Regions from separate parts of the Streptomyces sp. NPDC048462 genome, predicted to be linked through region 1. Evidence: riboswitches for the same ligand, from Rfam matches in the RefSeq annotation. Region 1 holds a riboswitch; each other region holds the start of a gene.

Region 1 (7,686 bases):
TGGTCTACGAGCCCGTCGAGTCTGCGGAGCCCGCAGAAGAGGCGGGGACGGACGCCGCCACCGACACCGACGCGCACGAAGGGGCGGACAAGTGAGCGACACTGCCGCGACTGGAGTTTCGATGGAGTACCACCCCCAGCCCGCCCCCGGGACGGCCAGGCCCTGGGCCTTCCCCGCCCCCGAGCGCGGCGCCCTGCCCAACGGCCTCACGGTGCTGCGCTGCCACCGCCCCGGCCAGCAGGTCGTCGCCGTCGAGGTCTTCCTGGAGGCCCCGCTCGACGCCGAGCCCGAGGGCCTGGACGGGGTGGCCACGATCATGTCGCGCGCCCTGTCCGAGGGCACCGACAAGCACAGCGCCGAGGAGTTCGCCGCTGAGCTGGAGCGGTGCGGAGCCACTCTGGACGCCCACGCCGACCACCCCGGCGTCCGGGTCTCCCTGGAGGTTCCCGCCTCCCGCCTCGCCAAGGCGCTCGGCCTGGTCGCCGAGGCCCTGCGGGCACCGGCCTTCGCGGACAGCGAGATCGAGCGGCTGGTGAACAACCGGCTCGACGAGATCCCGCACGAGCAGGCGAACCCCGCCCGGCGCGCGGCCAAGCAGCTCTCCAAGGAGCTCTTCCCGGCCACGGCCCGCATGTCCCGGCCGCGCCAGGGCACCGAGAAGACCGTCGAGCGGATCGACTCCGCGGCCGTGCGCGCCTTCTACGACGCCCACGTCCGTCCGTCCACCGCGACCGCGGTGGTCGTCGGTGACCTCACCGGCATCGATCTGGACGCCCTGCTCGCCGACACCCTGGGCGACTGGTCGGGCAACACCGCCGCGTCCCGGCCGGTCCCGCCGATCACCGCCGACGACACCGGCCGGGTGGTGATCGTGGACCGCCCCGGAGCGGTGCAGACCCAGCTGCTGATCGGGCGGATCGGCGCCGACCGGCACGACAGCGTCTGGCCGGCCCAGGTGCTCGGCACCTACTGCCTGGGCGGCACGCTGACCTCCCGGCTCGACCGGGTACTGCGCGAGGAGAAGGGCTACACCTACGGCGTACGCGCCTTCGCCCAGGTGCTGCGCTCCTCGGCCCGGGACTCCGCCTCGGGGGCGACCGGCGCCGCGATGCTCGCCATCAGCGGATCGGTGGACACGGAGTCCACCGGACCGGCGCTGGAGGACCTGTGGAAGGTGCTGCGGACCCTGGCCGCCGAGGGCCTGACGGACGCCGAACGCGAGACGGCCGTGCAGAACCTCGTGGGCGTGGCACCGCTGAAGTTCGAGACGGCCGCGTCCGTCGCGGCCACCCTCGCCGACCAGGTCGAGCAGCACCTCGCTGACGACTACCAGGCGCAGCTGTACGCGCGCCTCGCCGAGACCGGCACGGTCGAGGCGACGGCAGCCGTGGTCAACGCCTTCCCGGAGGACCGCCTCGTCACGGTCCTGGTCGGGGACGCCGCGCAGATCGAGGAGCCCGTCAGGGCTCTCGGCATCGGAGAGGTCTCGGTCGTCACCGGCTGAGCCGCCACCGCCCCCGACTGCGGGGCGGGAGCGGGGCCCTGGCGGGTCGTCTGCCGCCAGGGCCTTCCTTTTTGCCCGCTTTGGTGGAGAGGTTGCCTGTCTGCCCTGTGGGATGCGCTACAAAACCGCCTGTCCGTTTGGTGCGGGGAAGTACCCCCGCTTAGCGTCGGCCCGGCTGTCCGTCACTCGTATGCCGCATCCGCGACGTACCGGGCAGTCATCGCCGAGTCCCCGTCAGGCGCGAGCCCGGGGAGCCGGGGACCCACACAGTCCCTGGGGTGAATCGGATGACCGTGCCTCGACGAGGCCGGGGATCCGTAGGAGACCTTCCTGCTCCGAACCCGTCAGCTAACCCGGTAGGCGAGAAGGAAGGAAAGGACCAGCCACTTCATGGCGTTCACCCGTGCCACGGGGAAGCACCGTGCCCCGAGCCGTATGACGTGCCGGGGCGCGAGGGCCGTCGGTATCGCGACCCTGGCCACCACCGGCGTCATCGGATCCCTGGCCTCCCCGGCCCTCGCCGCGGACACCGGGGCCCCCGCCGCAGGCGACACCGGCCTCTCCCAGATCATCGCCATCGAGGGCGGCCTGGCCGCCCGGATCGACGCCCAGGCGGACGTGCAGCGGCACCAGGCCGACGCCGCCGAGGCGAAGGCGGAAGCCGAGGCGAAGGCGAAGGCCAGGAAGAAGGCCGAAGCGAAGAAGAAGGCCGAGGCCGCCGCCAGGGCCGAGGAGGCCCGCGAGAGCGAGGCGCGCGCCGCCCGCTCCGCCGAGCGCGCCCGGCTGGGCGCCTTCCAGCTGCCCGTCGCGGGCTCCTATGTGAGCACCGGCTACAAGTCCAGCGGCTCCCTGTGGTCCTCCGGCAGCCACTCCGGCATCGACTTCCACGCCGCCTCCGGCACCTCCGTCGTCGCCGTCGGCGCCGGTACGGTCGTCGAGGCGGGCTGGGGCGGCGCGTACGGCAACAACATCGTGCTCCGGATGACGGACGGTACGTACACCCAGTACGGCCACCTCTCCTCGATCGACGTCTCCGTCGGCCAGAGCGTCGGGCGGGGACACCGGATCGGACTCTCCGGCTCCACCGGCAACGCCACCGGGCCGCACCTCCACTTCGAGGCCCGCACCACCCCCTCGTACGGCTCCGACATGGACCCGGTCGCGTATCTGCGCGCCCACGGCGTCAGCGTCTGACCGGCACGCGGCACCTCACCGAAGGCCCCGGCGTCGCGCCGGGGCCTTCGGCCGTACCCGGCCGCCGGAACGCCGTCCGGCACCCGTTCCCGAACGCCTCCGGGGTCAGAAGATATTCATGAATTTCGGCCCGGCATCGGAAATGCGTCCGCATTGCAATAGAGTCACAGGACAGGCGTCGATCGGCCGCGTTTCGCGGGGATTAAGGCGGAGGTTCGGACATGCGCATTCCGGCGCATTCGGTATGCACGGCAATCCGTGACGACATCGTCTCCGGTGTCTTCGAACGCGGCAGCCGGCTCACCGAGGAAGTGCTCGCACGCCGTTACGGGGTCTCCCGCGTCCCGGTGCGCGAAGCGCTGCGCACCCTGGAGTCCGAGGGCTTCGTCGTCACCCGCAGGCACGCCGGGGCCTGCGTCGCCGAGCCCGACGAGCAGGAGGCGGCGGACCTCCTGGAGGTCCGCATGCTGCTGGAGCCGCTCGGTGCGGCACGGGCCGCCCAGCGCCGCACCGACGCCCACCTCAAGGTCTTGCGCGGTCTGGTCAGGCTGGGCCAGGAGCGGGCCCGCCGGGGCGAGGGCGAGGACCTGCGCTCACTGGGCGGCTGGTTCCACGAGACCCTCGCCCAGGCCTCCGGCAGCCCCGGCCTGATCGCGCTGCTCACCCAGCTACGGCACAAGATCGCCTGGATGTACGCGGTCGAGCAGCCGGCCCGCCCCGCAGAGGCGTGGGCCGAGTACGGGGCCATCGTGGACGCCGTGGCGCGCGGCGACGCGGAACGGGCGAGGGCGCTCGCCGCCCAGCACGCCGAGCGGGCCACCGTCGCGCACCGGCTGCGCCGCCCCGGCCGGCCGGGAGGCGCAGCCGCACCCCCGGCGGCCCGGGTGAGGACTTCGCAACATGCCGTAAACACCCCCGGCGGCCGACATTAACAATTACGCCGTATACAAGGAGCGGCTATTCGGCGGGGCATTCTTTCTGCTGCCCGTTTCGCCGAATCTTCGCCGCCCTGCATTATTCGCGGCGGCCTGCCCGATGGAAAGCATTCCCGTACAAACGAAAGAGCCGCGGCACCCGGTCGGGGGTGCCGCGGCTCTTTCGCGGGAAATCCTGGCGGTCGTGGCCGCTGGGTCAGACGGTCTCCGGGAGCTCGTCGAGCCCCTCGGCGACCAGCTTGGACAGACGGTCCAGAGCGGCCTCGGCGTCGTCGGCGTCGGACGCGAGGATGATCTCCTCGCCGCCCTGGGCGCCGAGCCCGAGCACCGCGAGCATGGAGGCGGCGTTCACCGGGTTGCCGTCGGCCTTGGCGATGGTCACGGGGACGCCGGAGGCCGTGGCGGCACGGACGAAGATGGATGCGGGGCGGGCGTGCAGGCCCTCGGCCCAACCGACGTTGACGCGGCGCTCAGCCATGGTTCTGCCCTTCACGAATCAATGGTTGTCTAGACCAGTCTCTCATGCGGTGCGCGATGCTCCGGCCGACCCGCGGACCCTCCGCGGCCCGGTCCCGCCGGCGGCCGGCCACCCCCAGACTGCCCCGGCCCCGCCCCCCACGCGACCGCTGACGGAGCCGTAGGCTTTGCCCATGGAGCCCTCTGTGGAGCAGAGTCCGCATCACGCCTACCCCGGTCACTGGGAGGCCGACGTGGTGCTCCGTGACGGCGGCACCGCCCGGATCAGGCCGATCACCACGGACGATGCCGAACGGCTGGTCAGCTTCTACGAGCAGGTCTCCCCGGAGTCGAAGTACTACCGCTTCTTCGCGCCCTACCCCCGGCTCTCCGCCAAGGACGTCCACCGCTTCACCCATCACGACTACGTCGACCGGGTGGGGCTCGCCGTCACGGTGGGCGGCGAGTTCATCGCCACCGTCCGCTTCGACCGGATCGACGCCACGGGCCGGCCCGCCTCCGCCCCGGCCGACGAGGCCGAGGTCGCCTTCCTCGTGCAGGACGCGCACCAGGGCCGGGGCGTCGCCTCCACGCTGCTCGAACACATCGCGGCCGTCGCCCGCGAGCGCGGCATCCGGCGCTTCGCCGCCGAGGTGCTGCCCGCCAACAACAAGATGATCAAGGTGTTCCGGGACGCCGGGTACACCCAGCAGCGCAGCTTCGAGGACGGCTCCGTCCACCTCACCCTGGACCTCGAACCCACCGCCGAGTCGCTCGCCGTCCAGCGCGCCCGCGAGCAGCGGGCCGAGGCGAGGTCCGTGCAGCGGCTGCTCGCCCCCGGCTCCGTCGCCGTCATCGGCGCCGGGCGCAACCCCGGCGGGGTCGGCCGCACAGTCCTGCGCAACCTCCTGGGCGCGGGCTTCACCGGCCGCACCTACGCGGTGAACAGCGCCTACGCCGCCGATCAGGCCACCATCGACGGGGTGCCCGCCCACCGCTCCCTGGGCGGGATCGGCGAACCGGTCGACCTCGCCGTCGTCGCCGTACCCGCCGAGCGGGTGCCCGAGGCCGTCGCGGACTGCGGGGAGCACGGCGTCCAGGGGCTCGTCGTCCTGTCCGCCGGATACGCCGAGTGGGGCGCCGAGGGCCGCGAACGCCAGCGCGAACTGGTGCGCCAGGCCCGCTCGTACGGCATGCGCATCATCGGCCCGAACGCCTTCGGGGTCATCAACAACTCCGAGGCGGTCCGGCTGAACGCATCGCTCGCCCCGGAACGGCCCGCGTCCGGGCGCATCGGCCTGTTCACCCAGTCCGGCGCGATCGGCATCGCCCTGCTCTCCGGGCTCTACCGGCGCGGCGCGGGACTCTCCACCTTCATCTCGGCCGGGAACCGCGCCGACATCTCCGGCAACGACTTCCTCCAGTACTGGTACGAGGACCCGGACACCGATGTCGCCCTGCTGTACCTCGAATCACTCGGCAACCCCCGCAAGTTCACCCGCCTCGCCCGGCGTACCGCCGCCGTGAAGCCGGTGGTCGTGGTGAAGGGTGCCCGGCACAGCGGCTCCACCCCGCCGGGTCACGCCGTACCCATCAGCCGGATCCCGGACGCCACCGTCTCCGCGCTGATGCGGCAGGCGGGCGTGATCCGCGTCGACACGGTGACGGAGATGGTCGACGCGGGCCTGCTCCTCGCGGACCAGCCGCTCCCGGCGGGCGGCCGCGTCGCGATCCTCGGCAACTCCGAGTCCCTCGGGCTGCTCACGTACGACGCCTGCCTGGCCGAGGGGCTGCGCCCGCGTCCGCCGCGCGACCTCACCACCGCCGCCACCCCGCAGGACTTCCGGGACGCGCTGGCCGAGGCGCTGGCCGACGAGGGCTGCGACGCGGTGATCGTGACGGCGATCCCCTGGGTGGGCGAGGACGGCGAGGCAGAGCAGGGCGACGGCGAGGTGCTGGCCACCGCCCTGCATACGGCCGCCGCCGCAGGACCGGCCAAGCCGGTGGCCGTCGTCCATGTGGAGATCGGCGGCCTCGCGGAGGCCCTGGCCGCGGCCACCAGCACGGTGGCCCAGCAACGCCCCGCCCAGGCGCCGCCCCCGGCAACGCCCACCACACCACCCCCGGCGGCCCCCGCCCCGCCCGGTGGACCGGACACCGAGCCCGCGGCGACCGCCCCCGGGGGAGCCCGCGCCACCGGCCGGATCCCCGCCTACCCGGCGGCCGAACGCGCCGTTCGCGCGCTCTCCGAAGCCGTGAAGTACGCCCAGTGGCGACGCCAGGCGGCGATCCCCGGCAAGGTCCCCGAGTTCCTCGACGACACCATCGACGAGCCGGGCGCCGCGGCCCACATCGAGGCCCTGCTCGGCGAGGACCCCGATCCGCGCGGCAGGCCGCTGTCGCCCGACGAGGCCCGCGAGCTGCTGGCCCGCTACGGCATCACCGTCCGGCCGACGCTGCCCGCACCCGACACGGAGGCGGCCGTCGCCGCCGCCGCGCGACTCGGCTACCCGGTCGCGCTGAAGACCACCGCACCCCACCTGCGCCACCGCGCCGACCTCGGCGGCGTCCGGCTGGACCTCGCCAACGAGTCGGCGCTGCGCCGCGCCTACGGCGAGCTGACCGAACTGCTGGGCAAGCCCACCGAGCTCCGGCCCGTGGTGCAGGCCATGGCCCCGCGCGGGGTCGACACCGTCGTACGGGCCACGATCGACCCGGCCGCGGGCGCCGTCCTCTCCTTCGGCCTGGCGGGCGCGCCCTCCGAGCTGCTGGGCGACACCGCCCACCGGCTGGTCCCGGCCACCGACCGGGACGCCGCCGAGCTCATCCGCTCGATCCGGGCCGCCCCGGTCCTCTTCGGCTGGCGCGGCTCCGCGCCCGTGGACACCGCCGCCCTGGAAGAACTCCTGCTCAGGGTCTCGCTGCTGGTCGACGACCACCCCGAGGTGGTCGCCGTCGCCCTGGAACCCGTCGTGGTCGCCACCCAGGGGCTGACGGTCCTCGGGGCGAGCGTCCGGCTCTCGCCGCCCCCGGCCCGTACCGACCTCGGCCCCCGCCGGCTCTCCAACTACTGACCGCCCCCGTCCGTGCCGCCCCGGACGGCCGTCCGGCGCGGGGCGGGCGGGACGTCCCCGGCAGCCACCAGCCCCCCGTAGGATGGTCCGTATGGCTAAGACCGGTACGACGACTCAGGGGCTGCGCGCGGCGATCGAGCGCAGTGGCTACTACCCGGCCCTCGTGGCCGAGGCGGTGGAGGCCGCCGTCGGCGGTGAGCCGGTCGCTTCGTACCTGGTGCACCAGGAGACCACCTTCGACTCCAACGAGGTGCGCCGGCACGTCACTGTCCTGGTGCTCACGGACAACCGTTTCGTCGTCAGCCACACCGACGAGCAGAACGCCGACACCAGCTCCCCGACGCCCTACGCCACCACCTCGACCGAGTCGGTCAAGCTCGACCGGATCTCCTCGGTCGTGGTGAGCCGCGTCGTGGCCAACCCGGAGAAGTACGTCCCCGGCACGCTGCCCCGCGAGGTCGTCCTGACCATCGGCTGGGGCGCGGTCTCCCGGATCGACCTGGAGCCCGCCGCCTGCGGTGAC
Region 2 (7,686 bases), on a different contig from region 1:
TCGACCTCTCACGGCGTGACAATCAGCACCTCGGCTACGGGCACGGCATCCATTACTGCCTGGGAGCGCCGCTCGCCCGGCTGGAGGGACAGGCCGCGCTGGCCACGTTGTTGAAACGCCTCCCGGACCTGCGACTTGCGGGAGAAGCTGCCGATTTGCGCTGGCGTGGCGGGCTCATCATGCGTGGACTGCGCACGCTCCCGGTGGAGTTCACCCCCGGGGCCGTCACCGACGAAGGTGACACTCTGTCAACATTGTGACTTTCGCGTGATCTCCGCTGCATCGACTTGTGACACACGTTCGAGTCCCGCTAGGTTCACCGTTCGACTCACCAGTCACTCGTCAGTCACACGGAAGGCATTCCCATGGGCTCCGCGAACGGCAGACACCGTCGCCCTCGGCAGGCACCCGCGATCATCGTCGCCGCAGGCGTGACCGGATCGGCCATCGCCATCCCGCTGCTCGGCGCGGCAGGTGCGCACGCCGCCGACGCCTCGACCTGGGACCGGGTCGCGGAGTGCGAGAGCGGCGGCATGTGGAGTGCCGACCTCGGCAACGGCTTCTACGGCGGCCTGCAGTTCTCGCAGGAGGTCTGGAAGTCCTACGGCGGCGAGGCGTACGCCTCGCGCGCGGACCTCGCCAGCCGCTCGCAGCAGATCGCCGTGGCGGAGAAGGTGCTGGACGACCAGGGGCCGAAGGCGTGGCCCAGCTGCGCCGTCATCTCCGGCCTCGCCGCGGACGGATCCCTGCCGGGCGTCGACCCGGGCGTCGATCCGGCCGCCACCCCGGCCGCCGACCCGTCGGAGAGCGCGGACCCGTCCGCGAGTGCCGACCCGTCGAAGAGCGCCGACCCGGCGGACGACGCGGCCGAGGACAAGACGAAGGCCCCGTCGGACGACTCCACGGCCGGCCCGGCCGACAGCAAGGACAGCAAGGACCGCAAGCCGGACGCCTCGGCCTCCCCGGACGCCACGCCTCCGGCGTCCGGCTCCTCCGGCGAGACCGGCCCCGCGGACGGCCGGGACGGAGCCTCTCCGGCCGCCGAGACGGGCGGCAAGCACCGCGGTGCGCCGGCCCCGGAGCGGACCGGCGACGGGCGGGACTCGGGGCGGCACGCCTCGCGTGGCGAAGGTGACGGGCGCGCCAAGGGTGCGCCTGCCGCCGACGGCACGTACACCGTCCGGCCCGGCGACAACCTCTGGGCGATCGCCGACGCGCAGGAGCTGCCCGGCGGCTGGACCGGGCTGTACGAGGCCAACAAGGCGGCCGTCGGCTCCGACCCGGACCTCATCCTGCCCGGTCAGCACCTCGACCTCGGCGTGAAGGCCGGCTGAGACCGGCCGGGACGACCAACTGAGGCGACCGGCTGAGGCCCAGTCAGGGCCGCCCTGGAAGCAGCGGTGGAAGCGGCCGTGGAAACGGTCTGATCAACAGCTGAAATCACCTCGAATCCGGGGTACTTAAGAGACCTATGTCCCACTTTGAACTAAGTGAGACATGGGTCTCTTTGCGTGAACTGGCGCGTCTTGTCCGGGAGCTCCCTCCGCATCCGTTCCGACCTGCGCAAACAGGCGTTTATCCGATGCAAGGAAGGGCTGTTTATCCGGTATGTCCTTCTTTGAATGTAGGGGTTGCGTGTGTTTACGGTCAGAACCGCTCGCACCGCGGGCCCCGTCGACCGTCACGCCGAATCCTGCCGTCGGTCGAAGGGAACAGACGCGTAAAGCGCCGTAGGCAGGAGCGGGGGACCCAGGTAAGTGCCGGGCCCGATCGTCGCAGGACGGATCAGGACCGGCTTGGGGTTAAGTCGTGCGCTAGGACGTGCGACCGGGCAACTCACTTGGCCCGAACCCGACAGCTCACCTCGCAGGCGTCGGTGAGGAGAAGTCTCGATGCTGCTCAACAGCAAGGGCAACAAGCACCGCCGCCCGTCCAGGGCCGTCCGTATCGCCACGCTCGCCGGTGTGACCGGTGCCGCCATCGCCGTGCCCCTGATGGGTGCCACCGGCGCCTCCGCCGCCTCCGTCTCCACGTGGGACGCGGTCGCCCAGTGCGAGTCCGGCGGCAACTGGTCCATCAACACCGGCAACGGCTACTACGGCGGTCTGCAGTTCTCGCAGTCCAGCTGGGCCGCCGCCGGCGGTACGCAGTACGCGGCCCGCGCCGACCTGGCCAGCAAGTCCCAGCAGATCGCCGTGGCCGAGAAGCTCCTCGACATGCAGGGACCGGGCGCCTGGTCCTGCGCCGGTGCCGGCAACCTGAGCAACGACGGCGTGGACCCGGGTGTCGACACCGGCTCCGCCGCTCCCAAGCAGGAGTCCGCTCCCAAGCAGGAGTCCGCCCCGGCCCAGCAGGCCGAGCCGAAGAAGGCCGAGCGCACCGAGGCCCCGGCCACCAACCGCTCGGACCGCTCGACCGCCCCCAAGGCCGAGCAGAAGAAGACCGTGACCACCCCGACCGGCGAGAAGGTCAAGAAGGGTGACGGCGAGTACAAGGTCGTCACCGGCGACTCGCTGAGCAAGATCGCGGCCGACCACGACGTCAAGGGCGGCTGGGAGCAGCTGTTCAAGCTGAACAAGGACATCGTCAAGGACGCCGACATGATCTTCCCGGGGCAGCAGCTGCACCTGGTGAAGTAGTCCGGCACTCTCCTCGCCGATCGCCCGGCCCGGCCCGCGTCTTCCCCCCACGCGTGCCGGGCCGGGGTCTGTCGGTCGCCGGTCTGCGGGCCCGACGGGCCGGGAAACTCCGGGTGATTGTTCAACTGTTGTAGTTACTGGTCAGTAAATTTCTGGTTGTTCGCCCCGCTATCACCGCCCTTGGGTCCTTTTTCGTCCCAGGGGACGGGCGGGCGGCCGACTGAGACGGCCGGGCCGGTTAGGCTCTTGTCGCAAGGCCAAAGCGACCCTGCGCAACCAGCGTCATATCCCAGAAGGAGATGCCTCGTGCCGTCCATCGACGTCGTCGTAGCCCGGGAAATCCTCGACTCCCGGGGCAACCCCACGGTCGAGGTCGAGGTTGGCCTCGACGACGGCAGCACGGGTCGTGCTGCCGTTCCGTCCGGAGCCTCCACCGGTGCGTTCGAGGCCATTGAGCTTCGCGACGGTGACCCCAACCGCTACCACGGGAAGGGCGTCGAGAAGGCGGTCCTCGCCGTGATCGAGCAGATCGGCCCGGAGCTCGTCGGCTACGACGCGACCGAGCAGCGGCTGATCGACCAGGCCATGTTCGACCTGGACGCTACCGAGAACAAGGGCTCGCTCGGCGCCAACGCCATCCTCGGCGTCTCGCTCGCCGTCGCCCACGCCGCGTCCGAGGCCTCGGACCTGCCGCTGTTCCGCTACCTCGGTGGCCCGAACGCGCACCTGCTGCCCGTCCCGATGATGAACATCCTCAACGGTGGGTCGCACGCCGACTCCAACGTGGACATCCAGGAGTTCATGATCGCCCCGATCGGCGCGGAGTCGTTCTCCGAGGCCCTGCGCTGGGGCGCCGAGGTCTACCACACCCTGAAGAAGGTCCTGAAGACCAAGGGCCTGTCCACCGGTCTCGGTGACGAGGGCGGCTTCGCGCCGAACCTGGAGTCCAACCGCGCCGCGCTCGACCTCATCGTCGAGGCGATCAAGGAAGCCGGTTACGCCCCCGGCAAGGACATCGCGCTCGCGCTCGACGTCGCCGCGTCCGAGTTCTACAAGGACGGCACGTACGAGTTCGAGGGCAAGTCCCGCTCGGCCGCCGAGATGACCGAGTACTACGAGGAGCTCGTCTCCGCGTACCCGCTGGTCTCCATCGAGGACCCGCTGTACGAGGACGACTGGGCCGGCTGGAAGGTCATCACCGACAAGATCGGCGCCAAGGTGCAGATCGTCGGCGACGACCTCTTCGTCACCAACCCGGAGCGCCTGGCCCGGGGCATCGAGGAGGGCTCCGCCAACGCCCTGCTCGTCAAGGTCAACCAGATCGGTTCGCTGACCGAGACCCTGGACGCCGTCGAGCTGGCCCAGCGCAACGGCTTCAAGTGCATGATGTCCCACCGCTCCGGCGAGACCGAGGACGTCACCATCGCCGACCTCGCGGTCGCCGTGAACTGCGGCCAGATCAAGACCGGCGCCCCGGCCCGCTCGGACCGTGTCGCCAAGTACAACCAGCTGCTGCGCATCGAGGAGATCCTCGACGACGCCGCGGTGTACGCGGGCCGCTCGGCGTTCCCGCGGTTCAAGGGCTGACAAGCCCGACCGGGTCCAGCGACCCGGCCTCCGTCCGTCCCCGCACTCGGTCCCGTACCGTGTGCGGGGACGGACGTGCGTAATGGGGAGGCGGAGACATGGCCGCGAAGGACCGGGACCGGTTCTCCACCGCGACCCGGCTGAGGCTGCTCGGTGAGCAGACCGCAGCCCGCGTCTACCGTTCCCAGAGCAAGCGCCAGGCCCGCCGCTCCCGCCTCACCGGCCGGGCGGCCTTCCTGGCCCTGGTCGTCTGCTCCCTGATCGTCGCCCTCGCGTACCCGATGCGGCAGTACGTGTCGCAGCGCGACGAGATCGCGGACCAGGAGCGGCTCGCGCAGGAGGCCGAGGCACGCACCGAGGAGCTGCGCGACGAGAAGGCGCGCCTCCAGGACAACGCGTACATCAAGCGGCTGGCCCGCGAGCACCTGCACTACCTTCTTCCGGGGGAGACCGGCTACACCGTGGTCGATCCCGACGCGGTCAAGGAGCGCAACGGAGAGCCGGACGAGTCCGGCCGGCCGTGGCACTCCAACCTGTGGGACGGCGTCGACAGCGCCGACCGGGGCTGACCCGCGTTCCCGTCCTTTCGCATTTCCCCGTTCGTCTGCGCAACCGCAGTTCAAGGGGCCCGATCAGAACCTAGGCAGGCATGGAAACGCCCCCTCCCCAGACCGAGTCCACCGCGCCCACCGACGCGGACATCGCCGCGTTCCAGCAGCAGCTGGGGCGCCCGCCGCGTGGGCTGCGCGCCATCGCGCACCGCTGCCCGTGCGGCAACCCGGACGTGGTCGAGACGCAGCCCCGGCTGGAGGACGGTACGCCGTTCCCCACGACGTACTACCTGACGTGCCCGCGTGCGGCGTCCGCGATCGGCACGCTGGAGGCGAACGGGGTCATGCGGGAGATGACCGAGCGCCTCGGTACGGACCCCGCGCTGGCGGCCGCGTACCGGGCCGCGCACGAGGACTACATCGCGCGGCGTGACGCCATCGAGGTGCTGGAGGGCTTCCCGAGCGCGGGGGGCATGCCGGACCGGGTGAAGTGCCTGCACGTGCTCGTGGGGCACTCGCTGGCCGCGGGGCCGGGGGTGAACCCGCTGGGGGACGAGGCGATCGCGATGCTGCCGGAGTGGTGGCGCAAGGGTCCGTGCGTGTCGCCCTGCGGCGTGCCGGACTCGGACGAGGGCTGACCCACCCCCGGGGGGCTCCGCCCCCGCACCCCCGATCCTCAAATGCCGGAGAGGCTTGAAGACATGACGCGTGTGGCCGCCATCGACTGCGGTACCAACTCGATCCGTCTGCTGGTGGCGGACGCCGACCCCGCCACCGGGGAGTTCACCGAGCTCGACCGGCGGATGGAGATCGTCCGGCTCGGCCAGGGCGTCGACCGGACCGGGCGGCTCGCCCCCGAGGCGCTGGAGCGGACGTTCGCCGCGTGCCGGCAGTACGCGGCGGTGATCAAGGAGCACGGCGCCGAGAGGGTCCGCTTCGTCGCCACCTCGGCCTCGCGGGACGCGGAGAACCGGGACGAGTTCGTCCGCGGGGTGCTGGACATCCTGGGCGTCGAGCCCGAGGTGATCAGCGGTGACCAGGAGGCGGAGTTCTCCTTCGACGGGGCCACCAAGGAGCTGGCCGGGCGCGACGACCTGGCGAAGCCGTACCTCGTCGTGGACATCGGCGGCGGCTCGACCGAGTTCGTCGTCGGCGACGACCGGGTGCGGGCGGCCCGGTCCGTGGACATCGGCTGCGTGCGGATGACCGAGCGCCATCTCTCGCGGGACGGCGCGGTCGTCGACCCGCCCACGCCGGAGGCTGCCGACGCGATCCGCGCGGATGTCGCCGCCGCGCTGGACCTCGCCGGGCGCAGCGTCCCGCTCACCGGGGCCGGCACGCTGGTGGGCCTGGCCGGCACGGTCACCACGGTGGCCGCGATCGCACTGGGCCTGGAGGAGTACGACTCGGCGGCGATCCACCACTCGCGGGTCTCCCTGGAGCAGGTCCGGGAGATCACCGGGCGGCTGCTCTCCTCGACCCACGCCGAGCGTGCCGCGATCGGCGCGATGCACCCGGGGCGGGTCGACGTGATCGCCTCCGGGGCGCTGATCCTGCTCGCCGTCATGGAGCGGACCGGGGCGCATGAGGTGGTCGTCAGCGAGCACGACATCCTCGACGGGATCGGCTGGTCCGTCGCGTAGGGCCTGTCCGGACAGGCCCTACGCCGTTTTCGGCGGGCGGGGCCGCTGAGCGCCCTCCTGAGGCCTGCGCGCGGGGCTTCGGGGGGTGGGGTGCCGGTGGGTGCGCAAACCTTGCTCATACGCATTCCTGCCTGCACCTTTGAGCCGCTGAGGGCCACCCGGGGGAGCCCTTCGGGGACACGCCGCGACGAACTTCGTGAACTTCTTCACAAGGAATTGGGTCCGTGGGGGCGGACTTCTGCTCCGGACGGGCCCGCAGGAGCGTGTGCGGGGTCACTCGCGGCGTGAACGGGGTGGTTCCGGGAGTGTTGCGGGAGTGTGAACCGGGCGGGTGGTCCACCTCGCCCGGCGGCTCAAGGGCCAGCTCACAAGCGGTGAACAACGTTCGCCACGGTGCTGTGGTTCCCTGCCGGGGCCATGACCTGGGTCACGTGGGCGGCGAAGTGTAGCAGAGGGTGGGCCATACCTTGTGAAGGGGCTCACGAGCTCACCCCCCGGGAGGGGTGGATACTCGATGGCATGAGCACCACGGAGCGTCCCAGGATCCTCGTAGTAGGCGGTGGGTACGTAGGCCTGTACGCAGCTCGGCGCATTCTGAAGAAGATGCGCTACGGAGAGGCGACCGTCACGGTCGTCGACCCCCGGTCGTACATGACCTACCAGCCCTTCCTCCCCGAAGCTGCTGCCGGCAGCATCTCGCCCCGGCACGTCGTCGTCCCGCTGCGACGTGTGCTGCCGAAGGCCGAGGTCCTCACCGGCCGCGTCACGACCATTGACCAGGACCGTAAGGTCGCCACGGTCGCGCCGCTCGTCGGCGAGGCCTACGAGCTGCCCTTCGACTACCTGGTCATCGCGATGGGCGCCGTCTCGCGCACCTTCCCGATCCCCGGCCTGGCCGAACAGGGCATCGGCATGAAGGGCATCGAGGAGGCCATCGGCCTGCGCAACCACGTACTGGAGCAGCTGGACAAGGCTGACTCGACGACCGATGAGGATGTCCGCCGCAGGGCGCTCACCTTCGTCTTCGTGGGCGGCGGCTTCGCCGGTGCGGAGACCATCGGCGAGGTCGAGGACATGGCCCGCGACGCGGCGAAGTACTACACGAACGTGAAGCGCGAGGACATGCGCTTCGTGCTCGTCGACGCCGCCGACAAGATCCTTCCCGAGGTCGGCCCGAAGCTGGGCACCTGGGGCCGGGAGCACCTGGAGTCCCGTGGTGTCGAGGTCTTCCTCTCGACCTCCATGGACTCCTGCGTCGACGGTCAC
Region 3 (7,686 bases), on a different contig from region 1:
TGTTCAGGAGGTCCATGGTTGATGATCCTGACGCACGGCACGCCTCCGAGCCAAGGAAGAACCGGACAACAGAGCGGCATCAGGGTGTGTGCATGGCCACACCCTGTCCGGCTTCGCCCCCGGTTAAGGTCTGTGAGTTGCCTACAAAGGGACTGCACATGCCCTTCGCCCCGTTCGACTGGATGGACGACGAGGCCCGCCGCCGCGCGGACACCGGACTCGTCCGTACGCTCCGGCCCCGGCCCGCGGAATCGGACCTGCTGGATCTCGCCAGCAACGACTACCTCGGCCTGACCAGACACCCGGAAGTGACCGGGGCGGCGGCCGACGCCGCCCGTCGCTGGGGTGCCGGGGCCACCGGCTCCCGGCTGGTGACCGGTTCCACCGCGCTGCACGCCGAGCTCGAACAGGAACTGGCCGAATTCTGCGGTTTCGAGGCGGCCCTCGTGCTGTCCTCCGGCTACGCGGCCAACCTGGCCGCCCTCACCGCACTCACCGGCCGGGGCGCCCTGATCGTGTCGGACGCGGGCAACCACGCCTCGATCGTCGACGGCTGCCGGCTCTCCCGTGCCGAGACCGCCGTCGTGCCGCACGCCGACCCCGAGGCCGTGCGCAAGACCCTGCACGCGCACGGCGGAAGGGCGCTGGCGGTCACCGACTCGGTCTTCTCCGTCGACGGCGACGCCGCTCCGCTGGCCGCGCTGGCCGAGGTCTGCCGTGACGGGGGCGCCGGGCTGCTCGTCGACGACGCGCACGGTCTGGGCGTCCTCGGCGAAGGCGGACGCGGCGCGCTCGCGGCCACCGGCCTCGCGGGCACGGAGGGCGTGGTCGGCACGCTCACCCTCTCCAAGTCCCTGGGCAGCCAGGGCGGCGCGGTCCTCGGCTCCGCCCGGGTCATCGACCACTTGGTCAACACCGCCCGCACGTTCATCTTCGACACCGGCCTCGCCCCGGCCGCCGCCGGTGCCGCACTCGGCAGCCTGCGGCTGCTGCGCCGCGAACCGGAACGAGCGGGCCGGGCCCGCACGGTCGCCACCGCACTGTACGAACAGCTCACCGAGGCCGGTCTGATCGCCGTACGGCCCGACGCGGCCGTGGTCTCGGTACGCGCGCCCTCGGCCGACGCCGCGGTCCGCTGGGCGGCCGACTGCCGTGCGGCGGGTATGGCGGTCGGGTGCTTCCGGCCGCCCTCGGTACCGGACGGCATCTCCCGGCTCCGCCTGACGGCCCGCGCCGATCTGACGGACGAGCAGATCGCAACCGCGGTCGCGACCGTACGGCGGACCGCCCCCGAAGCCTGAGCGGTCCGCCGTCGGGTCAGCGGGCCGGGTCGGCGCTCAGCCCGGTGACGAAGGAGGTCCACGCCGCAGTCGTGAACTGCAGCGGTGGCCTGGACACATCCTTGGAGTCGCGAACGGCGAGCCGCCCGCCGCCGAACGCGGCGGTTTCCACGCAGTTGTTCATTCCGGTGCTGCGGCTGCTGCGCCGCCAACGTAACGCGTGCTGTGCGAGGCAATCCGACATGACGCCCCCCTCGGGCAGTCCGTAGTTACTGACCGCCGCGGTCGATCGTGGCGATCAGGTCCAACGAGTGCTCCGGCGACAGCGCGTGCGCCTGCAGAGTGCGGAAGGCCGAGCTGTACGCCTCGAGGTCTTCTTTCCGCTCCAGATAGAGGCTACTCGTCAAGTGGTCAAGAACGACCACATCTAGATCAGAAGTGCTCGGAAAAGAGAAGATTACGAAAGGTCCGGTGAGGCCGACATAGCCGCCGACCGAGAACGGCAGCAACTGAAGGTCCACATGCGGAAGCTGGGCCAGCCGGACGAGATGGCGAAGCTGCTCCCGCATGACCCGCCGGCCGCCGACCGCGCGCCTCAGCACCGCCTCGTCGAGCACCGCGCTCAGCCTCAGCGGCGGCTCGCTCCGCAGCACGCCCTGCCGGGCGAGCCGCACCTCCACCAGCGAGTCCAACTGGCCGGAAGGCAGGCCGTCGAGCGCCGAGCGGGTCACCGCGCGGGCGTAGTCGGCGGTCTGCAACAGGCCCGGCACCACCGACGTCTCCAGGGTGCGGGCGGTGCGAGCCTGTGACTCCAGGCTGATGAAGTCGCGGTACTGGGGCGGGATGAGGCCGCGATAGGCGTGCCACCAGCCCGCGCCCCCACCGCCCGCCGAGCCGGCGAGCGTCTCCAGGACCTCGCGCAACTGCGGGTCTTCAACGGTGTACGCGTCCAGCAGCCGGGTGACGTCCACCGGCCGCACCCCACTGACACCCGTCTCGATCCGGCTCACCTTCGACTGGTGCCAGCCGAGCAGTTGCGCGGCGTCCCGGCTGGTGAGTCCGGACGCGTGGCGCAGACTCCGCAGCTCCTCCCCGAGCTTGCGGCGTCGCACCGCAGGGCCGTGCTGCATGTGGTGCCTCCCTCCCGCTGCGCGCCGGCCACTTCCCGTGCCGGCCACTGCGTACCGAGCGGACAGTGTGCCGCGCCCGCACGGTATCCAGCGAAGAGTTCACCGCTTTGAGCGACAGATATATGCATATCTTGGTGGATCGCCGTCGCAGAGGGCAGCATCAGTGGCAATCTGGCGCGAAGCACAGCACGGACCGATCGCGGGTCGGTTCCGGGCGGGAAAGGGGCGGCCGGCCATGGCGGACCATCAAGAGGCGAGCGTCACTCTGCCGAGCGAGCCGGTTTCGGTCTCCGCGGCCCGCAGGTACGTGGCCCGGGTATTGGCCGAATGGGGACTGCCGGACGGGAGCGACGCCGCCGACACCGTCCGGCTGATCGTCTCGGAGCTCACGACCAACGCCGTCCAGCACACGTTCGGCCAGTCGCCCACCTTCACCGTCGACCTCCGCCTTGAGCGCGAGGAGCAACTGCACCTCGGAGTGACGGACAGTCACCCCCGCTGGCCCCAGCGACTGCCGGCCGCCGTTCAGCAGGACAACGGGCGCGGCATGGTGATCATCCGTTCACTGGCCAAGGAGTACGGTGGCCGGCTGACCGTCACACCCACCGCCGATGGCGGCAAGACCGTCTGGATCGCGCTCCCCTGGAGCGTCCCCGTCCAGACCTGACCGGTCCCGCAGCCGGTCGCCCGGGTCACTGGGATGCGGCGGTCCGGTTCCCCGGGGGCGCGGCGGCCGCCCGGCCGAACCCGCTCCGCAACAGGGCCCGAAGAGTTGCCGCCGCCGCGCTCGACCGGTCACCGCGGTGCACCACCGAAATGGTCCGCCGGAACGCCGCCGGCTCCAGCCTCCGCACCGACAACGGCGTCGGGGACATGGCCGCGACCATCTCCGGTACCACCGCGATCCCGATGCCCGCGCTGACCAGTGCGCACACCAGGGCGTAGCCGGGCGACTCACAGACCACCGCGGGCAGTGCGCCCGCCTCGGCCAGTGCGTTCTCCACCCCGCGCCGAGGCGGATGGGTGGGGGCGCTGCTGATCAGCGGCCGGCCCGCGAGGTCCGTCACCGGGAGCCGCCCGCTGCCGTCGGCCAGGACCTGACCGACCGCGGTGATCAGCACCAGCTCCTCGACCAGCAGCGGCTCGGCGCTGAGCCCCGAGGGGAGCGGCGCCGTGGCGGCCGGTTCGTACGCGTGGGTCAGCGCGAGGTCGACCTCGCCGCCGGCCACGGCCGCCACCCCGCCGGGCGGCTCGTACTCCGTGACGATCAGCTCCACGTCCGGGTGCGCCCGGCGGAAGGCGCTCAGCACGGGAGGCAGCAGATGGATGCCGGCCGTGGTGAAGGTGCCGACCCGCAGGCGCCCGCCGGAGAGCCCGGCCAGCCGCGCCAGCTCGTGGCGCGCCTGGTCCATCTCGTCCAGGACCCGTCTGGCCCGGCCGGCGAGCAGCTCGCCCGCAGCGGTCAGCCGGGCGCCCCGGTGGTGCCGTACCAGCAGTGCGGCACCGGCCTCCCGCTCCAGCTTGGCGAGCTGCTGGGAGAGCGCGGGGGCGGTGTAGCCCAGGCGGACGGCGGCCCGGGTGATCGAACCGGCCTCGGCGACCGCCACCAGCGCCGCCAGCCGTGTCGGGTCGTACATTAAGCGTTCCTTTTGGCAGACCCACAAGATTGCAAGTACATGCTAAAGGCTGTTCGGGTCCAGGGTGGAGCCATGGATGCCCAGCTGACCGCCTTCCTCGGAGTCGCGGCCGTCATGGTCGCGCTTCCCGGAGCGGATTTCACCGTCGTCGTACGCAACGCTCTCGCCTCGCGGTCGGCGGGGGTGGCGACCGCGCTCGGCGTGGCCGGGGGACTGCTCGTCCACACCGCGCTCGCCGTCGCCGGGCTGGCCGCCGTGCTGGTGGCGGTGCCGGTGCTGTTCCGCACGGTGCAGCTCCTGGGCGGGGCGTACGTGCTCTACCTGGGCGTCAGCGCACTGCGCTCGGCCCGAAAGGGGCGGGCGAACGCCACCGGGACCACGGCGGACCACCCGGACGGCAAGGCGGACGCGGAGGCTGCCGTCGGGACCCGGCGCGCACTGCGCCAGGGCTTCCTGACCAACGCGCTGAACCCCAAGGCCCCGGTGCTCTTCCTCAGCCTGCTTCCGCAGTTCGTCCCGGCCGGGGCCGCCCCGCTGCCCAGGACGCTGCTGCTCGCCGCGATCGTCGTGCTGCTGGCCCTGATCTGGTTCCCGGCCGTGGCGCTCCTGGTGGACCGGCTGGGCCGGTGGCTGCGCCGGCCGCGTACCGCCCGCGCGATCGAGGGCGGCAGCGGCGCGGCACTCACCGTGCTGGGGGCTGTGCTGGTGACCGGCACCCTGCTGCACTGACGGGAGCCATGCGTCCGGTGGGGTGCGGCGGCGTCAGCCGACCCGGCCGTAGTAGACGCTCTTCGTCCAGATCCTCTCCAGCCGCACCACGGCGCCGGTCTTCGGCGAGTGCCAGATCTTGCCGCTGCCTGCGTAGATGCCCACGTGGAAGATGCTGCGGCCCGAATGGAAGAAGACCAGATCGCCGCGTTGCCGCTTCGACGCCGAGATGTGGCGGGTCTTGTTGTACTGCTGCTGGGCCGTGCGCGGGAGCTTCTTGCCCGCCTTCTTGAACGAGTAGAGCGTCAGCCCGGAGCAGTCGAAACGGCTGGGGCCGGTGGCGCCCCACCGGTAGGGCGATCCCTTCTTCGACGCGGCGATGTTGAGCGCCTTCATCGAATGAGTCGCGGCCTGGGCGTCGGTCACGGCGCCGGGGACGAACAGCGTGCCGCCGACGGCGGCGAGCGTCATGATCGAGGCCGTCGTGGCCCGAGCGAGGAGAGACGGGACATGAACCTGCGCAGTCATGCGCAACCCTTCGTCAGCCGCCTGTGAAGGATGACCTGTCGGGTTCGGGCCGGCGAAGTCGCCCGGCCGCACAAGGCGGCTTCACCCCGAGGGACGACCGGAAGTCCGGTCGGCCCGTTGTGCTTGGGTCCTCCACTCCTGCCGATCCACTCCTGTCGACCAGGCATCCGGACAGCGGCAGGACTCGGCGTCCGCCCGGACCGCCCCGCCGCGGTGGCGGGGGCTTGTCGTCCCAGGGATCTTGACTCACCGAACGCCGGATTTCCGAGGTGAAACGGTGATATGTGAGGCTCGTCACGACTGACCCGTTCGGGTGGACAGGGGCCTTGCGGGGAGTCGCAGCACTTCTCCAGCCGTTGCGGTATCAGGGGTGGAACGGCGGATTTCACCCATGGCCCACCTCGAAAGCGCAAGTTGACCCGTCCCTCGTGCGAGGTAACACCTGCGCCGAACGAGCGAGAGAAATTGATCCACCCGTCGGGCGTGTCGGTGCGGGGGAGTTGATCAACTCGGCGGGTCGGGTGGCACGGTGAGCCGCCCGGCTCGGCGCTCGCCGTCCAGCACCCGTAACGCCCGCGTCAACGTGTCGGAGTGGATCTGCGTCTCGCCCCGCTCGTGCATCAGCGCGAGCGCCTCCCGCAGCGCCACCGCGTGCGAGGCGAGAGCCTGCGCGGCGCGCAGGGCCCCATAGGTACTGTCCGCGCGGGCCGGGTTGATCCGGCCCAGCTGGTCGACGACCTCCAGATAGCGGTCGATGAACTCGCCCTCCGCTCGGGTGAGGGCGGGCAGTGGCGGGAAATCCGGTGGCTGCGCCATCGGTTCACCTCGTGACGGGCGGCAGCGCCGCGGGCCCGCGGTTCTGCACGATGTGGTCGACCAGCCCATACGCCTTGGCGCCCTCGGCGTCGAGGATCAGGTCGCGCTCGGTGTCGGCGGTGATCTCCTCGGCGGGGCGGCCGGTGTGACGGGCCAGCATGCCCGTCAGCGTCTCGCGCATCCGCAGCAGTTCCCGCGCCTCGATCTCCAGGTCGGACGGCTGTCCCTGCACGGGCTCGGCGAGTTCGGGCTGCTGCACCACGACCCGTGCGCCGGGCAGTGCGTGCCGGCGGCCGGGAGCTCCCGCGGCCAGCAGCACGGCCGCGCCGGCGCCGGCCTGGCCGAGGCAGAAGGTCTCCACCTCGCAGGTCAGGTACGCCATCGTGTCGTACACCGCCGTCATGGCCCCGAACGAGCCGCCGGGCGAGTTGATGTAGAGCTGGATGGGCCGGTCGGGTGCGTCGTACTCCAGGTACATGAACTGTGCGACCAGGTCGCTGGCGGCGATGTCGTCGACCGGGGTGCCCAGGAAGACGACTCGTTCGGCGAGGAGCTTGGAGTAGGGGTCAAGCGTGCGGGTCCCCTGGGACGTGCGCTCGGTGAACTCGGGCAGTACGTGGCGTGCGGCGGGGCGGTGCATGGCGAGGACCTCTCCTCCGGGGCGCGCGGGGGCCCCGGAGGGGCGCCGCGCACACGTCTGTGAAAAACGTACAGGACGTACAGAACGTTCTGATGGGAGCATGGCCCAGTGATCCACTGAAGTCCAGGGCCGGAGGCTGTTGTTGCTGTTCGCCCTGCGTGGACATCCCGCGGATCCGTCACGCGGTTCTGATGGGCAGGCTGCTTGGACGAAGGGGAGTGGGGTGGTCCGGGATGACGCTCTCGAATCCCGGCCGCACCCGGGCGAATCAGGCCAAAGCCGGTATCACGGCTTCGTCAGCCGGGTCGACCACGCACACAGGTCCGCACGGTCGGCCGCGCCCGTCTTGTTCATCAGGCTGGCGATGTGCTTCTCGACCGTGCGGGGGGAGATGAACAGCCGGTCGGCGATGTCCTTGTTGCTCAGCCGGTCGGCGAGTAGCACGAACGCCTCGTACTCGCGCACGGTGACGCCGAGGGCCCGCAGTTGCTCGGGGATACCGTCCGTGCCGCTGCGGTGCTGGTGCACGGGGGCGCCCAGCCTTCGCAGGGCGGCGCGGCAGGCGTTGGTGACGGCGGGCACCCCCTGCTCGTGGAAGTGGTGCTCGGCCCGCCTGAGCCAGGCGACCGGCTCGCCCCAGCCGTCCTCGTGCGCGGCGTCCGCGACCAGCCGCAGGCCCAGGTGCAGGGCGGCCGGGTACACGGCGGCATCGCGCAGCGCGGCACCGATGCGCTCGGCCGCCCGTTCGCCCTGCCCCTGGCGGCCGAGCAGGACGGCGTCCGCGAGCGCGACGAACTGGCGGTTCCAGCGCATCTGTCCGACCGCCGTGGCGGCGACGCGCTCCTGCCTGGCGCGGTCCGCGTCGCCGGCCAGCACGTCCAGCAGCAGCCCCACCCCGTGCGTGCCGCTGAGGTGGTAGGTGGTGGGGTTGTGCCGCTCCAGCGCCG
Region 4 (7,686 bases), on a different contig from region 1:
GCTCCTCCATCAGCGTGTTGAACCGCTTGACGGCGTTCGCGGAACGCGCGGCCATGCCGTACGCCTCGTCGACGCGGCGCAGCGCCTGCGGGAAGGTGATCTTCTCGCGCAGCGACAGGGCGTCGATCATCGCCTCGGCCCGGTCCCCGATGCCGCGCTTGGGCACGTTCAGGATGCGGCGCAGCGGGACCGTGTCCTCGGGGTTGGACAGGACCCGGAGGTAGGCCAGGACGTCCCGGACCTCCTTGCGCTCGTAGAAGCGCACACCGCCGACGACCTTGTAGGGCAGGCCGACCCGGATGAAGATCTCCTCGAAGACACGGGACTGCGCGTTCGTCCGGTAGAAGATCGCGACGTCACCGGCCTTGGCGTCGCCCGCGTCGGTCAGCCGGTCGATCTCGTCCGCGACGAACTGCGCCTCGTCGTGCTCGGTGTCCGCGACATAGCCGGTGATCCGGGTGCCGGAGCCGGCGTTGGTCCAGAGGTTCTTCGGGCGGCGGCTCTCGTTGCGCTCGATGACGGCGTTGGCCGCGGACAGGATCGTCTGGGTGGAGCGGTAGTTCTGCTCCAGCAGGATCGTGGTCGCGTCCGGGTAGTCCTCCTCGAACTGGAGGATGTTGCGGATCGTCGCGCCGCGGAAGGCGTAGATCGACTGGTCGGCGTCACCCACGACGCACAGCTCGCCGGGGGCGTCGGCGGCACCGGCCGGGCCGACCAGTTCCCGTACGAGCGTGTACTGGGCGTGGTTGGTGTCCTGGTACTCGTCGACCAGGACGTGCCGGAAGCGGCGGCGGTAGTGCTCGGCGACGTCGGGGAAGGCCTGGAGCAGGTGCACCGTCGTCATGATGATGTCGTCGAAGTCCAGCGCGTTGGCCTCGCGCAGCCGGGACTGGTACATCGCGTAGGCCTGGGCGAGGGTCTTCTCGAAACCGTCCGTGGCCTGGCCGGCGAAGGTCTCCTCGTCTATCAGCTCGTTCTTCAGGTTCGACACCTTGGCCGTGAACGACTTCGGCGGGAAGCGCTTCGGATCGAGGTCGAGATCGCGGCAGACCAGGGCCATCAGCCGCTTGGAGTCCGCGGCGTCGTAGATCGAGAACGAGGAGGTGAAGCCGAGCTTCTTCGACTCGCGGCGCAGGATCCGTACGCACGCGCTGTGGAAGGTCATGACCCACATGGCGTTGGCGCGGGGGCCGACGAGCTGCTCGACGCGCTCCTTCATCTCGCCCGCGGCCTTGTTGGTGAAGGTGATCGCCAGGATCTGCCCGGGGTGCACGCCGCGCTCGGCCAGCAGGTGGGCGATGCGGTGGGTCAGCACCCGGGTCTTGCCGGAACCGGCCCCGGCGACGATGAGCAGCGGGGAGCCCGCGTGCACGACGGCGGCACGCTGCTCGGTGTTCAGCCCGTCGAGCAGCGCGACGGCGTCGATGACCGGGCGGTGGGCGCCGTCCCGGTAGTACGCGTCGCGGGGCGGCGGGGGCCCGTCGAACACGCCTGAGAAGAGGTCCTCCGGCACCGCTTCGGGTGCGGAGTCCTCGGGGGGCGGCGGGGGCCCTTCCTCCGTGTGCTGGAGGCCGGCCAGGAAACTGTCGTCAAAGAGGCTGCTCATCGCTGTCCGAGTCTAGGCGGCCGCACTGACACCCCGGGGCCGCATGGGGAAACGCACACCGTCCGGGGCCACACACGGCGACGCCCGGCCCACCCTGCGTAGGGAATTCGCGCGCCGCGCCGGGCCGGACCGCACGGCTTCCGCAAGGTCACGAAAACGTATCGGGCATATCGAACATCAACCTTCACAGCGGCACCATGAGTTGGCTAGCGTGCTCGTTCGGACGGCCCGTACCCCCAAGAGGCGAACCACGCCGAGCGGGCGTCCACGTCGAATCCGGGCCGCCTCCAGGGGTCCGGAACCGGGGACCCACACGCAGCACCGGGGTGAATCGGTCCGAAACCCCCACCAGGACCGTAGGGCAGCCTTCCGTTCCGCCCGAACCCGACAGCTAACCCGGTAGGCGGTCCACGGAAGGAGATGCCGGCCTTGGCATCGCATCGCAAACCGCGCCCCCGGGTGCGCAGCTCCGCCCCGGCCATCGGGTTCACGACGGCCGCGCTCGCCTCGGTGACCCTGCTGTCCACACAGAGCGCGCTCGCGGCCCCGGCCCCGAAGCCCGGCATCGAGGACGTCCAGAAGAAGGTCGACGCCCTGTACCGGGAGGCGGGCACCGCCACCCAGCACTACGACGAGGCGAAAGAGGCGTCCGCCGAGCAGCGCACCAAGGTGGACACGCTGCTGGACGACATCGCCAAGCGCGCCGACAAGCTGAACGACGCCCGCCGCACCCTCGGCAACTACGCGGCCGCCCAGTACCGCGACGGCGCGCTCGCGCCGACCGCCACCTTCTTCCTGGCCAACGACCCGCAGTCGTTCTTCGACCAGACCCATCTCATGGACCGGATGGCCTCGAACCAGCAGCAGGCCGTCACGGACTTCCGTACGAAGCAGGCCGAGGCGTCGAAGAAGCGTGCCGAGGCGGTGACGAGCCTGGAGACGCTCACCGCGACGCAGACCAAGCTGCGCACCAGCAAGCAGAACGTGCAGACGAAGCTGACCGAGGCGCGCACGCTGCTGTCGAAGCTGACCGCCGAGGAGAAGGCGCGGCTGGCCGAGCTGGAGCAGAAGAAGAAGGCCGAGGCCAAGCGCAAGGCGGCGGAGCTGGCGAAGAAGCAGGCCGCCGCGGAGGCCGAGGCCGACCGCAAGGCCAAGGAAGCGGGAAGCGGGACCGGCTCGGACACCGGAACGGGCTCGGATGCCGGCACCGGGTCGGATTCGGGTTCGGGTTCGGACAGCAGCGCCTCGACGAAGGCCGAGAAGGTCCTCGCGTTCGCCAGGGCCCAGCTCGGCAAGCCGTACGTCTGGGGGGCGACCGGCCCGTCCTCGTACGACTGCTCGGGGCTGACCCAGGCGGCCTGGAAGGCTGCGGGCGTCACCATTCCGCGGACCACCTGGGACCAGGTGAACGTCGGCACCCGGATCGCCACGGATGACCTGCGGCCCGGGGACCTGGTCTTCTTCTACGACGACATCAGCCACGTCGGCATCTACAAGGGCGACGGCATGATGATCCACGCGCCGAAGCCGGGGGCCAACGTGCGCGAGGAGTCGATCTTCTACATGCCGATCTACGGGAGCGTGCGCCCCGGCTAGGGCGTGGCGTCGGACTGCCGTCGTCGCCCGGAGGGCGACCACGCGGTGTCAGGCGCGTGCTTTCGGCGTGCCGGCCTCAGGCTCCTGTACTGGACGTACTGGGGTCTGGGGCCGGTGCGACGAGGGCGCACGGGCCCGGAACGCTCCGGCCGGGTGCGCTCGGGCCGGGTGTGCTCAGGTCCAGATCGTGGCGATGAAGATGTTGACCATCGTCAGCCCGCCCACCGCCGCGAAGAGGCCCTTGTCGACCTTCTCCTCGTCCCGCTTGACGTAGACGAGCCCAAGGATGACGACGAGGATCAGCAGCTTGATGCCGATCTTGACGTTGTTCACGGGGTGGTCGTCGGCCTGATCGAGCCCGACCAGGGCGATCCCGGTGACCAGCATGGTCAGCGCGCCGTGCAGCATCCCCGGCACGAACCGCGCCGTCCCCGCGCCCATCGCCTTCATCTGGGTGAGGAAACCTCCCAGCAGGGCGGCGATCCCGATGATGTGGAGGGCGACGAAGACATCGATGAGTACACGCATGGTTCCGCACCCTAGCCCTGGCCATATCAGGCATCGGCAGCCAGGTCAGGCTTACTGGATGCTTGACTCATGAATGCACCAATTGCCTTACTCTGGTGCAATTATTCCGGTCACCCAACAACAACGAAGCGCCAAATTCAGGCAATAAGCGTCATTACGACTCTTCCCCGTGCCCCGGGTTTAGCGTCCCTACCAGGTGACCGGATCACCGCCGCTCCGCACCCGGGCGGCACCGTCCGGTCGCCCCGCCGAGAGATCCGGCGGCGGGCCGCTCCCCCTGTTGGCGACCCGCCGCCGGACCGGGCGGGCCCTCCGGTAGGCCCCGGCGGGCAGTCGACAGGAAGGACCACCGCCCTCGTGGCCGCGCACCGGAAACCCAAGCAGCGCCCGTACACCGGCTCTGCTGCCCGCACCGCAGCGACCCTCGCCCTCGCCGGGGCCGCGACCGCTGCCGCGCTGCCGGGATCCGCGCACGCCGACCCGACGCCCTCCGCCGCCCAGGTCAAGGCCCAGGTGGACCGGCTGTACCGGGAGGCGGAGGTCGCCACCGAGCAGTACAACGGCGCGAAGGTGAAGACGGCCGCCACCGCCAAGGCGATCGACGCGATGCGCGACGAGGCCGCCCGCAAGACCGAGCGGCTCAACGCCGCGCGCGAGGAGCTGGGTTCGTACGCCGCCGCGCAGTACCGCTCCGGCGGCCTGGACCCGTCGCTGCAGCTGGCGCTCTCCTCGGACCCCGACCAGTACCTGCGGCGCGCCTCGTACGTGGAGCGGGCCGCCGCCGGCCGCAGCGACGAGCTCCGCACCGTGCGGCGCCAGGTCGCGGACGTGGCCCAGCTGCGGTCCGAGGCGGCGGGACAGCTGGCCGAGCTCACCGCCCGCCAGGCCGACCTCCAGAAGCACAAGGCGACGGTCCGGTCCAAGCTCTCCGAGGCCCGCAAGCTGCTGGCCCGCCTCTCCCCCGCCCAGCGGGCCTCCTACGACGCCTCCGACGACGACGGCCGAGGTACGGGCCATGCCGACCGCAGCGCCCCGCGCGGCTCCGACCGGGCGCCCAACGCCCGCGCCGCCTCGGCCGTCGCCTTCGCGTACGGGGCCCTCGGCAAGCCGTACGTCTGGGGCGCCACCGGCCCCTCCTCGTTCGACTGCTCCGGCCTCACCCAGGCTGCCTGGCGCTCCGCCGGTGTCTCGCTGCCCCGGACCACGTACACCCAGATCAACGCCGGCCGGCGCGTCTCACGCTCCGAACTCGCCCCCGGGGATCTGGTGTTCTTCTACTCGGGCGTGAGCCATGTCGGCCTCTACATCGGCAACGGACGGATGATCCACGCCCCGCGCCCCGGGGCCCCGGTCCGCATCGCACCGATCGACGAAATGCCCTTCGCCGGAGCGGCCCGGGTGGCATAGGCTCCCGTCCTTCCGACCGACCGGACCGAGGGACACCCACTCATGCCCATGGACTTCGACGTCCAGACCCATGCCCGTACGCTCGCCCTCCGCTCCCCGGACCACTACCGGGTCGGCCCGTTCACGGTGCGCCACAACGTGAACTGGTCGCTGAAGTACGCCAACTACGCAATCCCGGACCAGGGCGCCGAACCGGCCCCGGAGGACATCGACGCCCTGATCGCGGGCTTCCGCGAACGGGACCGGATGCCGCGCCTGGAGTACCTGCCCGGCTGGGCGCCGGCGGTCGAACCCGCGCTGCTCGCCGCCGGGTTCACCGTCGAGAACCGGGCCCCGGTCATGGCCTGCGCGCCCGGCGGCCTGCTGCCGCCGAAGCCGGTGGACGGTCTGGTGACGGCCGAACCGATCACGGCCGCGGAGTTCGACGCCGCCGCCCTCGTACAGCACCTGGGGTACGGCGGGACCGGCGAGCCCGAGGGCGGCGAGGCGAAGTGGCTGCGCGACGCGGCGGCGAACGGCGGGGTCGCCGCGCTCGCCACGCTGGAGGGCGTCCCGGCGGGCGCGGGCGGCTGCTCGGTGCCGGTCGACGGCCTCAGCGAGCTGGTGGGCCTGGCCGTCGCCGAGGAGTTCCGGCGCCGCGGCATCGGCGCCGACCTCTCCGCCCGGCTCACCGCGACCGCCTTCGAGCAGGGCTGCCGGGTGGTCTGGCTGGAGCCGGGCGACGCCGATGTGGAACGGATGTACGCGGGCATCGGCTACCGCAGGGTCGGCGAGAAGCTGAACATCTCGCTCGACCCGGCCTGAGGCGTGGGCCCGCCGGTCTCAGACCAGCCGACGGGCCGTCGCCCAGCGGGTCAGCTCGTGCCGGTTGGACAGCTGGAGCTTCCTCAGCACCGCCGAGACGTGCGACTCGACCGTCTTCACCGAGATGAACAGCTGCTTGGCGATCTCCTTGTACGCGTAGCCCCGCGCGATCAGCCGCAGCACCTCGCGCTCGCGCTGGGTCAGCCGGTCGAGGTCCTCGTCGACCGGTGGCGCGTCCGTCGAGGCGAAGGCGTCGAGGACGAAGCCGGCCAGCCGGGGCGAGAACACCGCGTCGCCGTCCTGGACCCGGAAGACCGAGTCGACCAGGTCGGCGCCGGTGATCGTCTTGGTGACGTAGCCTCGGGCGCCGCCCCGGATGACCCCGATGACGTCCTCCGCGGCGTCCGACACGGACAGCGCGAGGAAGCGCACCGGGTTCTCCACCGCGCCCATGAACGGGGCGCAGCGGCGCAGCACCTCGACGCCGCCGCCGCCCGGGAGGTGCACGTCCAGGAGGACGACCTCGGGGCGGGTCGCCGTGATGACGGTGACGGCCTGGTCGACGTCGGCGGCCTCGCCCACGACCTCGACGCCGGTCTCCTCGGTGCGGCCGATCTCGGCCTGTACGCCGGTGCGGAACATCCGGTGGTCGTCGACGAGCACGACTCGTACCCGGCGCTCCGGGTCCGCGTGGCCCCCGGTCGCCTCAGTGGTCCCGTTCATCGCTCGTCCTCTCCATCTCCAGCTCGACTTCTGTGCCCCCGCCGGGCACCGAACGCAGCCGGGCGGTACCGCCGTTGCGCTGCATCCGGCCGATGATTGATTCTCGTACGCCCATTCTGTCCCCCGGTACGGAGTCCAGGTCGAACCCCGGCCCCCGGTCGCGTACCGAGACGAAGACCGTGCGGCCCTCGACCTCCGCGTAGACCTGTACGGCGCCGCCCTCGCCACCGTACTTGGCGGCGTTGACCATCGCCTCGCGTGCGGCCTGCATCTGCGCGGTCAGCTTCTCGTCGAGCGGGCAGTCGCCCACGACGACGACCTCCAGCGGGACGCCGTGCTTGTCCTCGACCTCGGCGGCGGCGCGTTTGACGGCCTCGGCCAGGTTCTCGGGTTCGTCGTCCTCGTCCTTGCCGGTGCCCTCGGGGTTGTAGAGCCAGTTGCGCAGTTCGCGCTCCTGGGCGCGGGCCAGTCTGCGCACCTCGCCGGGGTCCTCCGCGTTGCGCTGGATCAGGGTGAGGGTGTGCAGGACGGAGTCGTGCACATGGGCGGCGACCTCGGCGCGCTCCTGGGCCCTGATGCGCATCAGGCGTTCCTCGGAGAGGTCCTGGGTCATCCGGACGAGATAGGGACCGGCCAGCAGGGCGATGCCGGTGAGGACGGCGATGGCCGCGGTGAGGACGTTGCCGAGCTGGGCGGCGGAGCCGCGCACCACCATGAAGCCGGCCAGGCCGAGGCCGACCAGGGCGACTCCGGCGAGTCCCCGGGCCAGGTTGAGGACCCGGCGGCGGCTGCCGACCTCCATCCAGCGGGCGCGGCGGGCGTTGTCGGCCTGCCGCCAGACCAGGACGGAACCGGCGCCGATCAGCAGGGTCGGCCAGATGTAGCGGTCGGCCTTGCTGCCCATGTCGACGTTGCCGACGAAGATCACGGCGCCGATGAGGAGGGCGACGAGGGCGAAGACCTGGCCCCGGTCGGGCTTGCGGAGCCGGCGCCTGCCGTCGGGGGCGGTCTCGAAGACGGAC

The links. A riboswitch is a leader RNA that binds a small molecule or an ion and turns the genes downstream of it on or off. The one in region 1 is predicted to bind cyclic di-AMP.
Region 2: linked by a shared signal. The riboswitch ahead of ACGFU6_RS18395 (transglycosylase family protein) and the one ahead of ACGFU6_RS09070 (M23 family metallopeptidase) in region 1 are both predicted to bind cyclic di-AMP.
Region 3: linked by a shared signal. The riboswitch ahead of ACGFU6_RS24040 (C40 family peptidase) and the one ahead of ACGFU6_RS09070 (M23 family metallopeptidase) in region 1 are both predicted to bind cyclic di-AMP.
Region 4: linked by a shared signal. The riboswitch ahead of ACGFU6_RS14200 (NlpC/P60 family protein) and the one ahead of ACGFU6_RS09070 (M23 family metallopeptidase) in region 1 are both predicted to bind cyclic di-AMP.

The regions. Positions count from the first base shown of each region.
Region 1 covers NZ_JBICXG010000004.1:117,572-125,257, forward strand. The annotation lists gene ACGFU6_RS09060 (M16 family metallopeptidase) at 1-95, shown strand, start outside; gene ACGFU6_RS09065 (M16 family metallopeptidase) at 122-1,504, shown strand; cyclic di-AMP (ydaO/yuaA leader) riboswitch at 1,716-1,882, shown strand; gene ACGFU6_RS09070 (M23 family metallopeptidase) at 1,895-2,698, shown strand; gene ACGFU6_RS09075 (GntR family transcriptional regulator) at 2,920-3,630, shown strand; gene ACGFU6_RS09080 (HPr family phosphocarrier protein) at 3,830-4,111, opposite strand; gene ACGFU6_RS09085 (GNAT family N-acetyltransferase) at 4,284-7,163, shown strand; gene ACGFU6_RS09090 (DUF5998 family protein) at 7,255-7,686, shown strand, end outside.
Region 2 covers NZ_JBICXG010000010.1:25,720-33,405, reverse strand. The annotation lists gene ACGFU6_RS18405 (cytochrome P450) at 1-260, shown strand, start outside; gene ACGFU6_RS18400 (transglycosylase family protein) at 366-1,334, shown strand; cyclic di-AMP (ydaO/yuaA leader) riboswitch at 1,717-1,888, shown strand; gene ACGFU6_RS18395 (transglycosylase family protein) at 1,893-2,639, shown strand; gene eno (phosphopyruvate hydratase) at 2,946-4,226, shown strand; gene ACGFU6_RS18385 (septum formation initiator family protein) at 4,325-4,795, shown strand; gene ACGFU6_RS18380 (DUF501 domain-containing protein) at 4,876-5,415, shown strand; gene ACGFU6_RS18375 (exopolyphosphatase) at 5,479-6,420, shown strand; gene ACGFU6_RS18370 (NAD(P)/FAD-dependent oxidoreductase) at 6,940-7,686, shown strand, end outside.
Region 3 covers NZ_JBICXG010000015.1:38,490-46,175, reverse strand. The annotation lists gene bioB (biotin synthase BioB) at 1-16, opposite strand, end outside; gene ACGFU6_RS24070 (8-amino-7-oxononanoate synthase) at 159-1,301, shown strand; gene ACGFU6_RS24065 (DUF397 domain-containing protein) at 1,318-1,524, opposite strand; gene ACGFU6_RS24060 (helix-turn-helix domain-containing protein) at 1,550-2,410, opposite strand; gene ACGFU6_RS24055 (ATP-binding protein) at 2,646-3,077, shown strand; gene ACGFU6_RS24050 (LysR family transcriptional regulator) at 3,103-4,047, opposite strand; gene ACGFU6_RS24045 (LysE family translocator) at 4,120-4,776, shown strand; gene ACGFU6_RS24040 (C40 family peptidase) at 4,810-5,283, opposite strand; cyclic di-AMP (ydaO/yuaA leader) riboswitch at 5,287-5,483, opposite strand; gene ACGFU6_RS24035 (hypothetical protein) at 5,788-6,099, opposite strand; gene ACGFU6_RS24030 (ATP-dependent Clp protease proteolytic subunit) at 6,104-6,739, opposite strand; gene ACGFU6_RS24025 (AAA family ATPase) at 7,025-7,686, opposite strand, start outside.
Region 4 covers NZ_JBICXG010000006.1:297,666-305,351, forward strand. The annotation lists gene pcrA (DNA helicase PcrA) at 1-1,606, opposite strand, end outside; cyclic di-AMP (ydaO/yuaA leader) riboswitch at 1,876-2,028, shown strand; gene ACGFU6_RS14200 (NlpC/P60 family protein) at 2,027-3,202, shown strand; gene ACGFU6_RS14205 (hypothetical protein) at 3,377-3,730, opposite strand; gene ACGFU6_RS14210 (NlpC/P60 family protein) at 4,088-5,137, shown strand; gene ACGFU6_RS14215 (GNAT family N-acetyltransferase) at 5,180-5,941, shown strand; gene ACGFU6_RS14220 (response regulator transcription factor) at 5,960-6,664, opposite strand; gene ACGFU6_RS14225 (PspC domain-containing protein) at 6,648-7,686, opposite strand, start outside.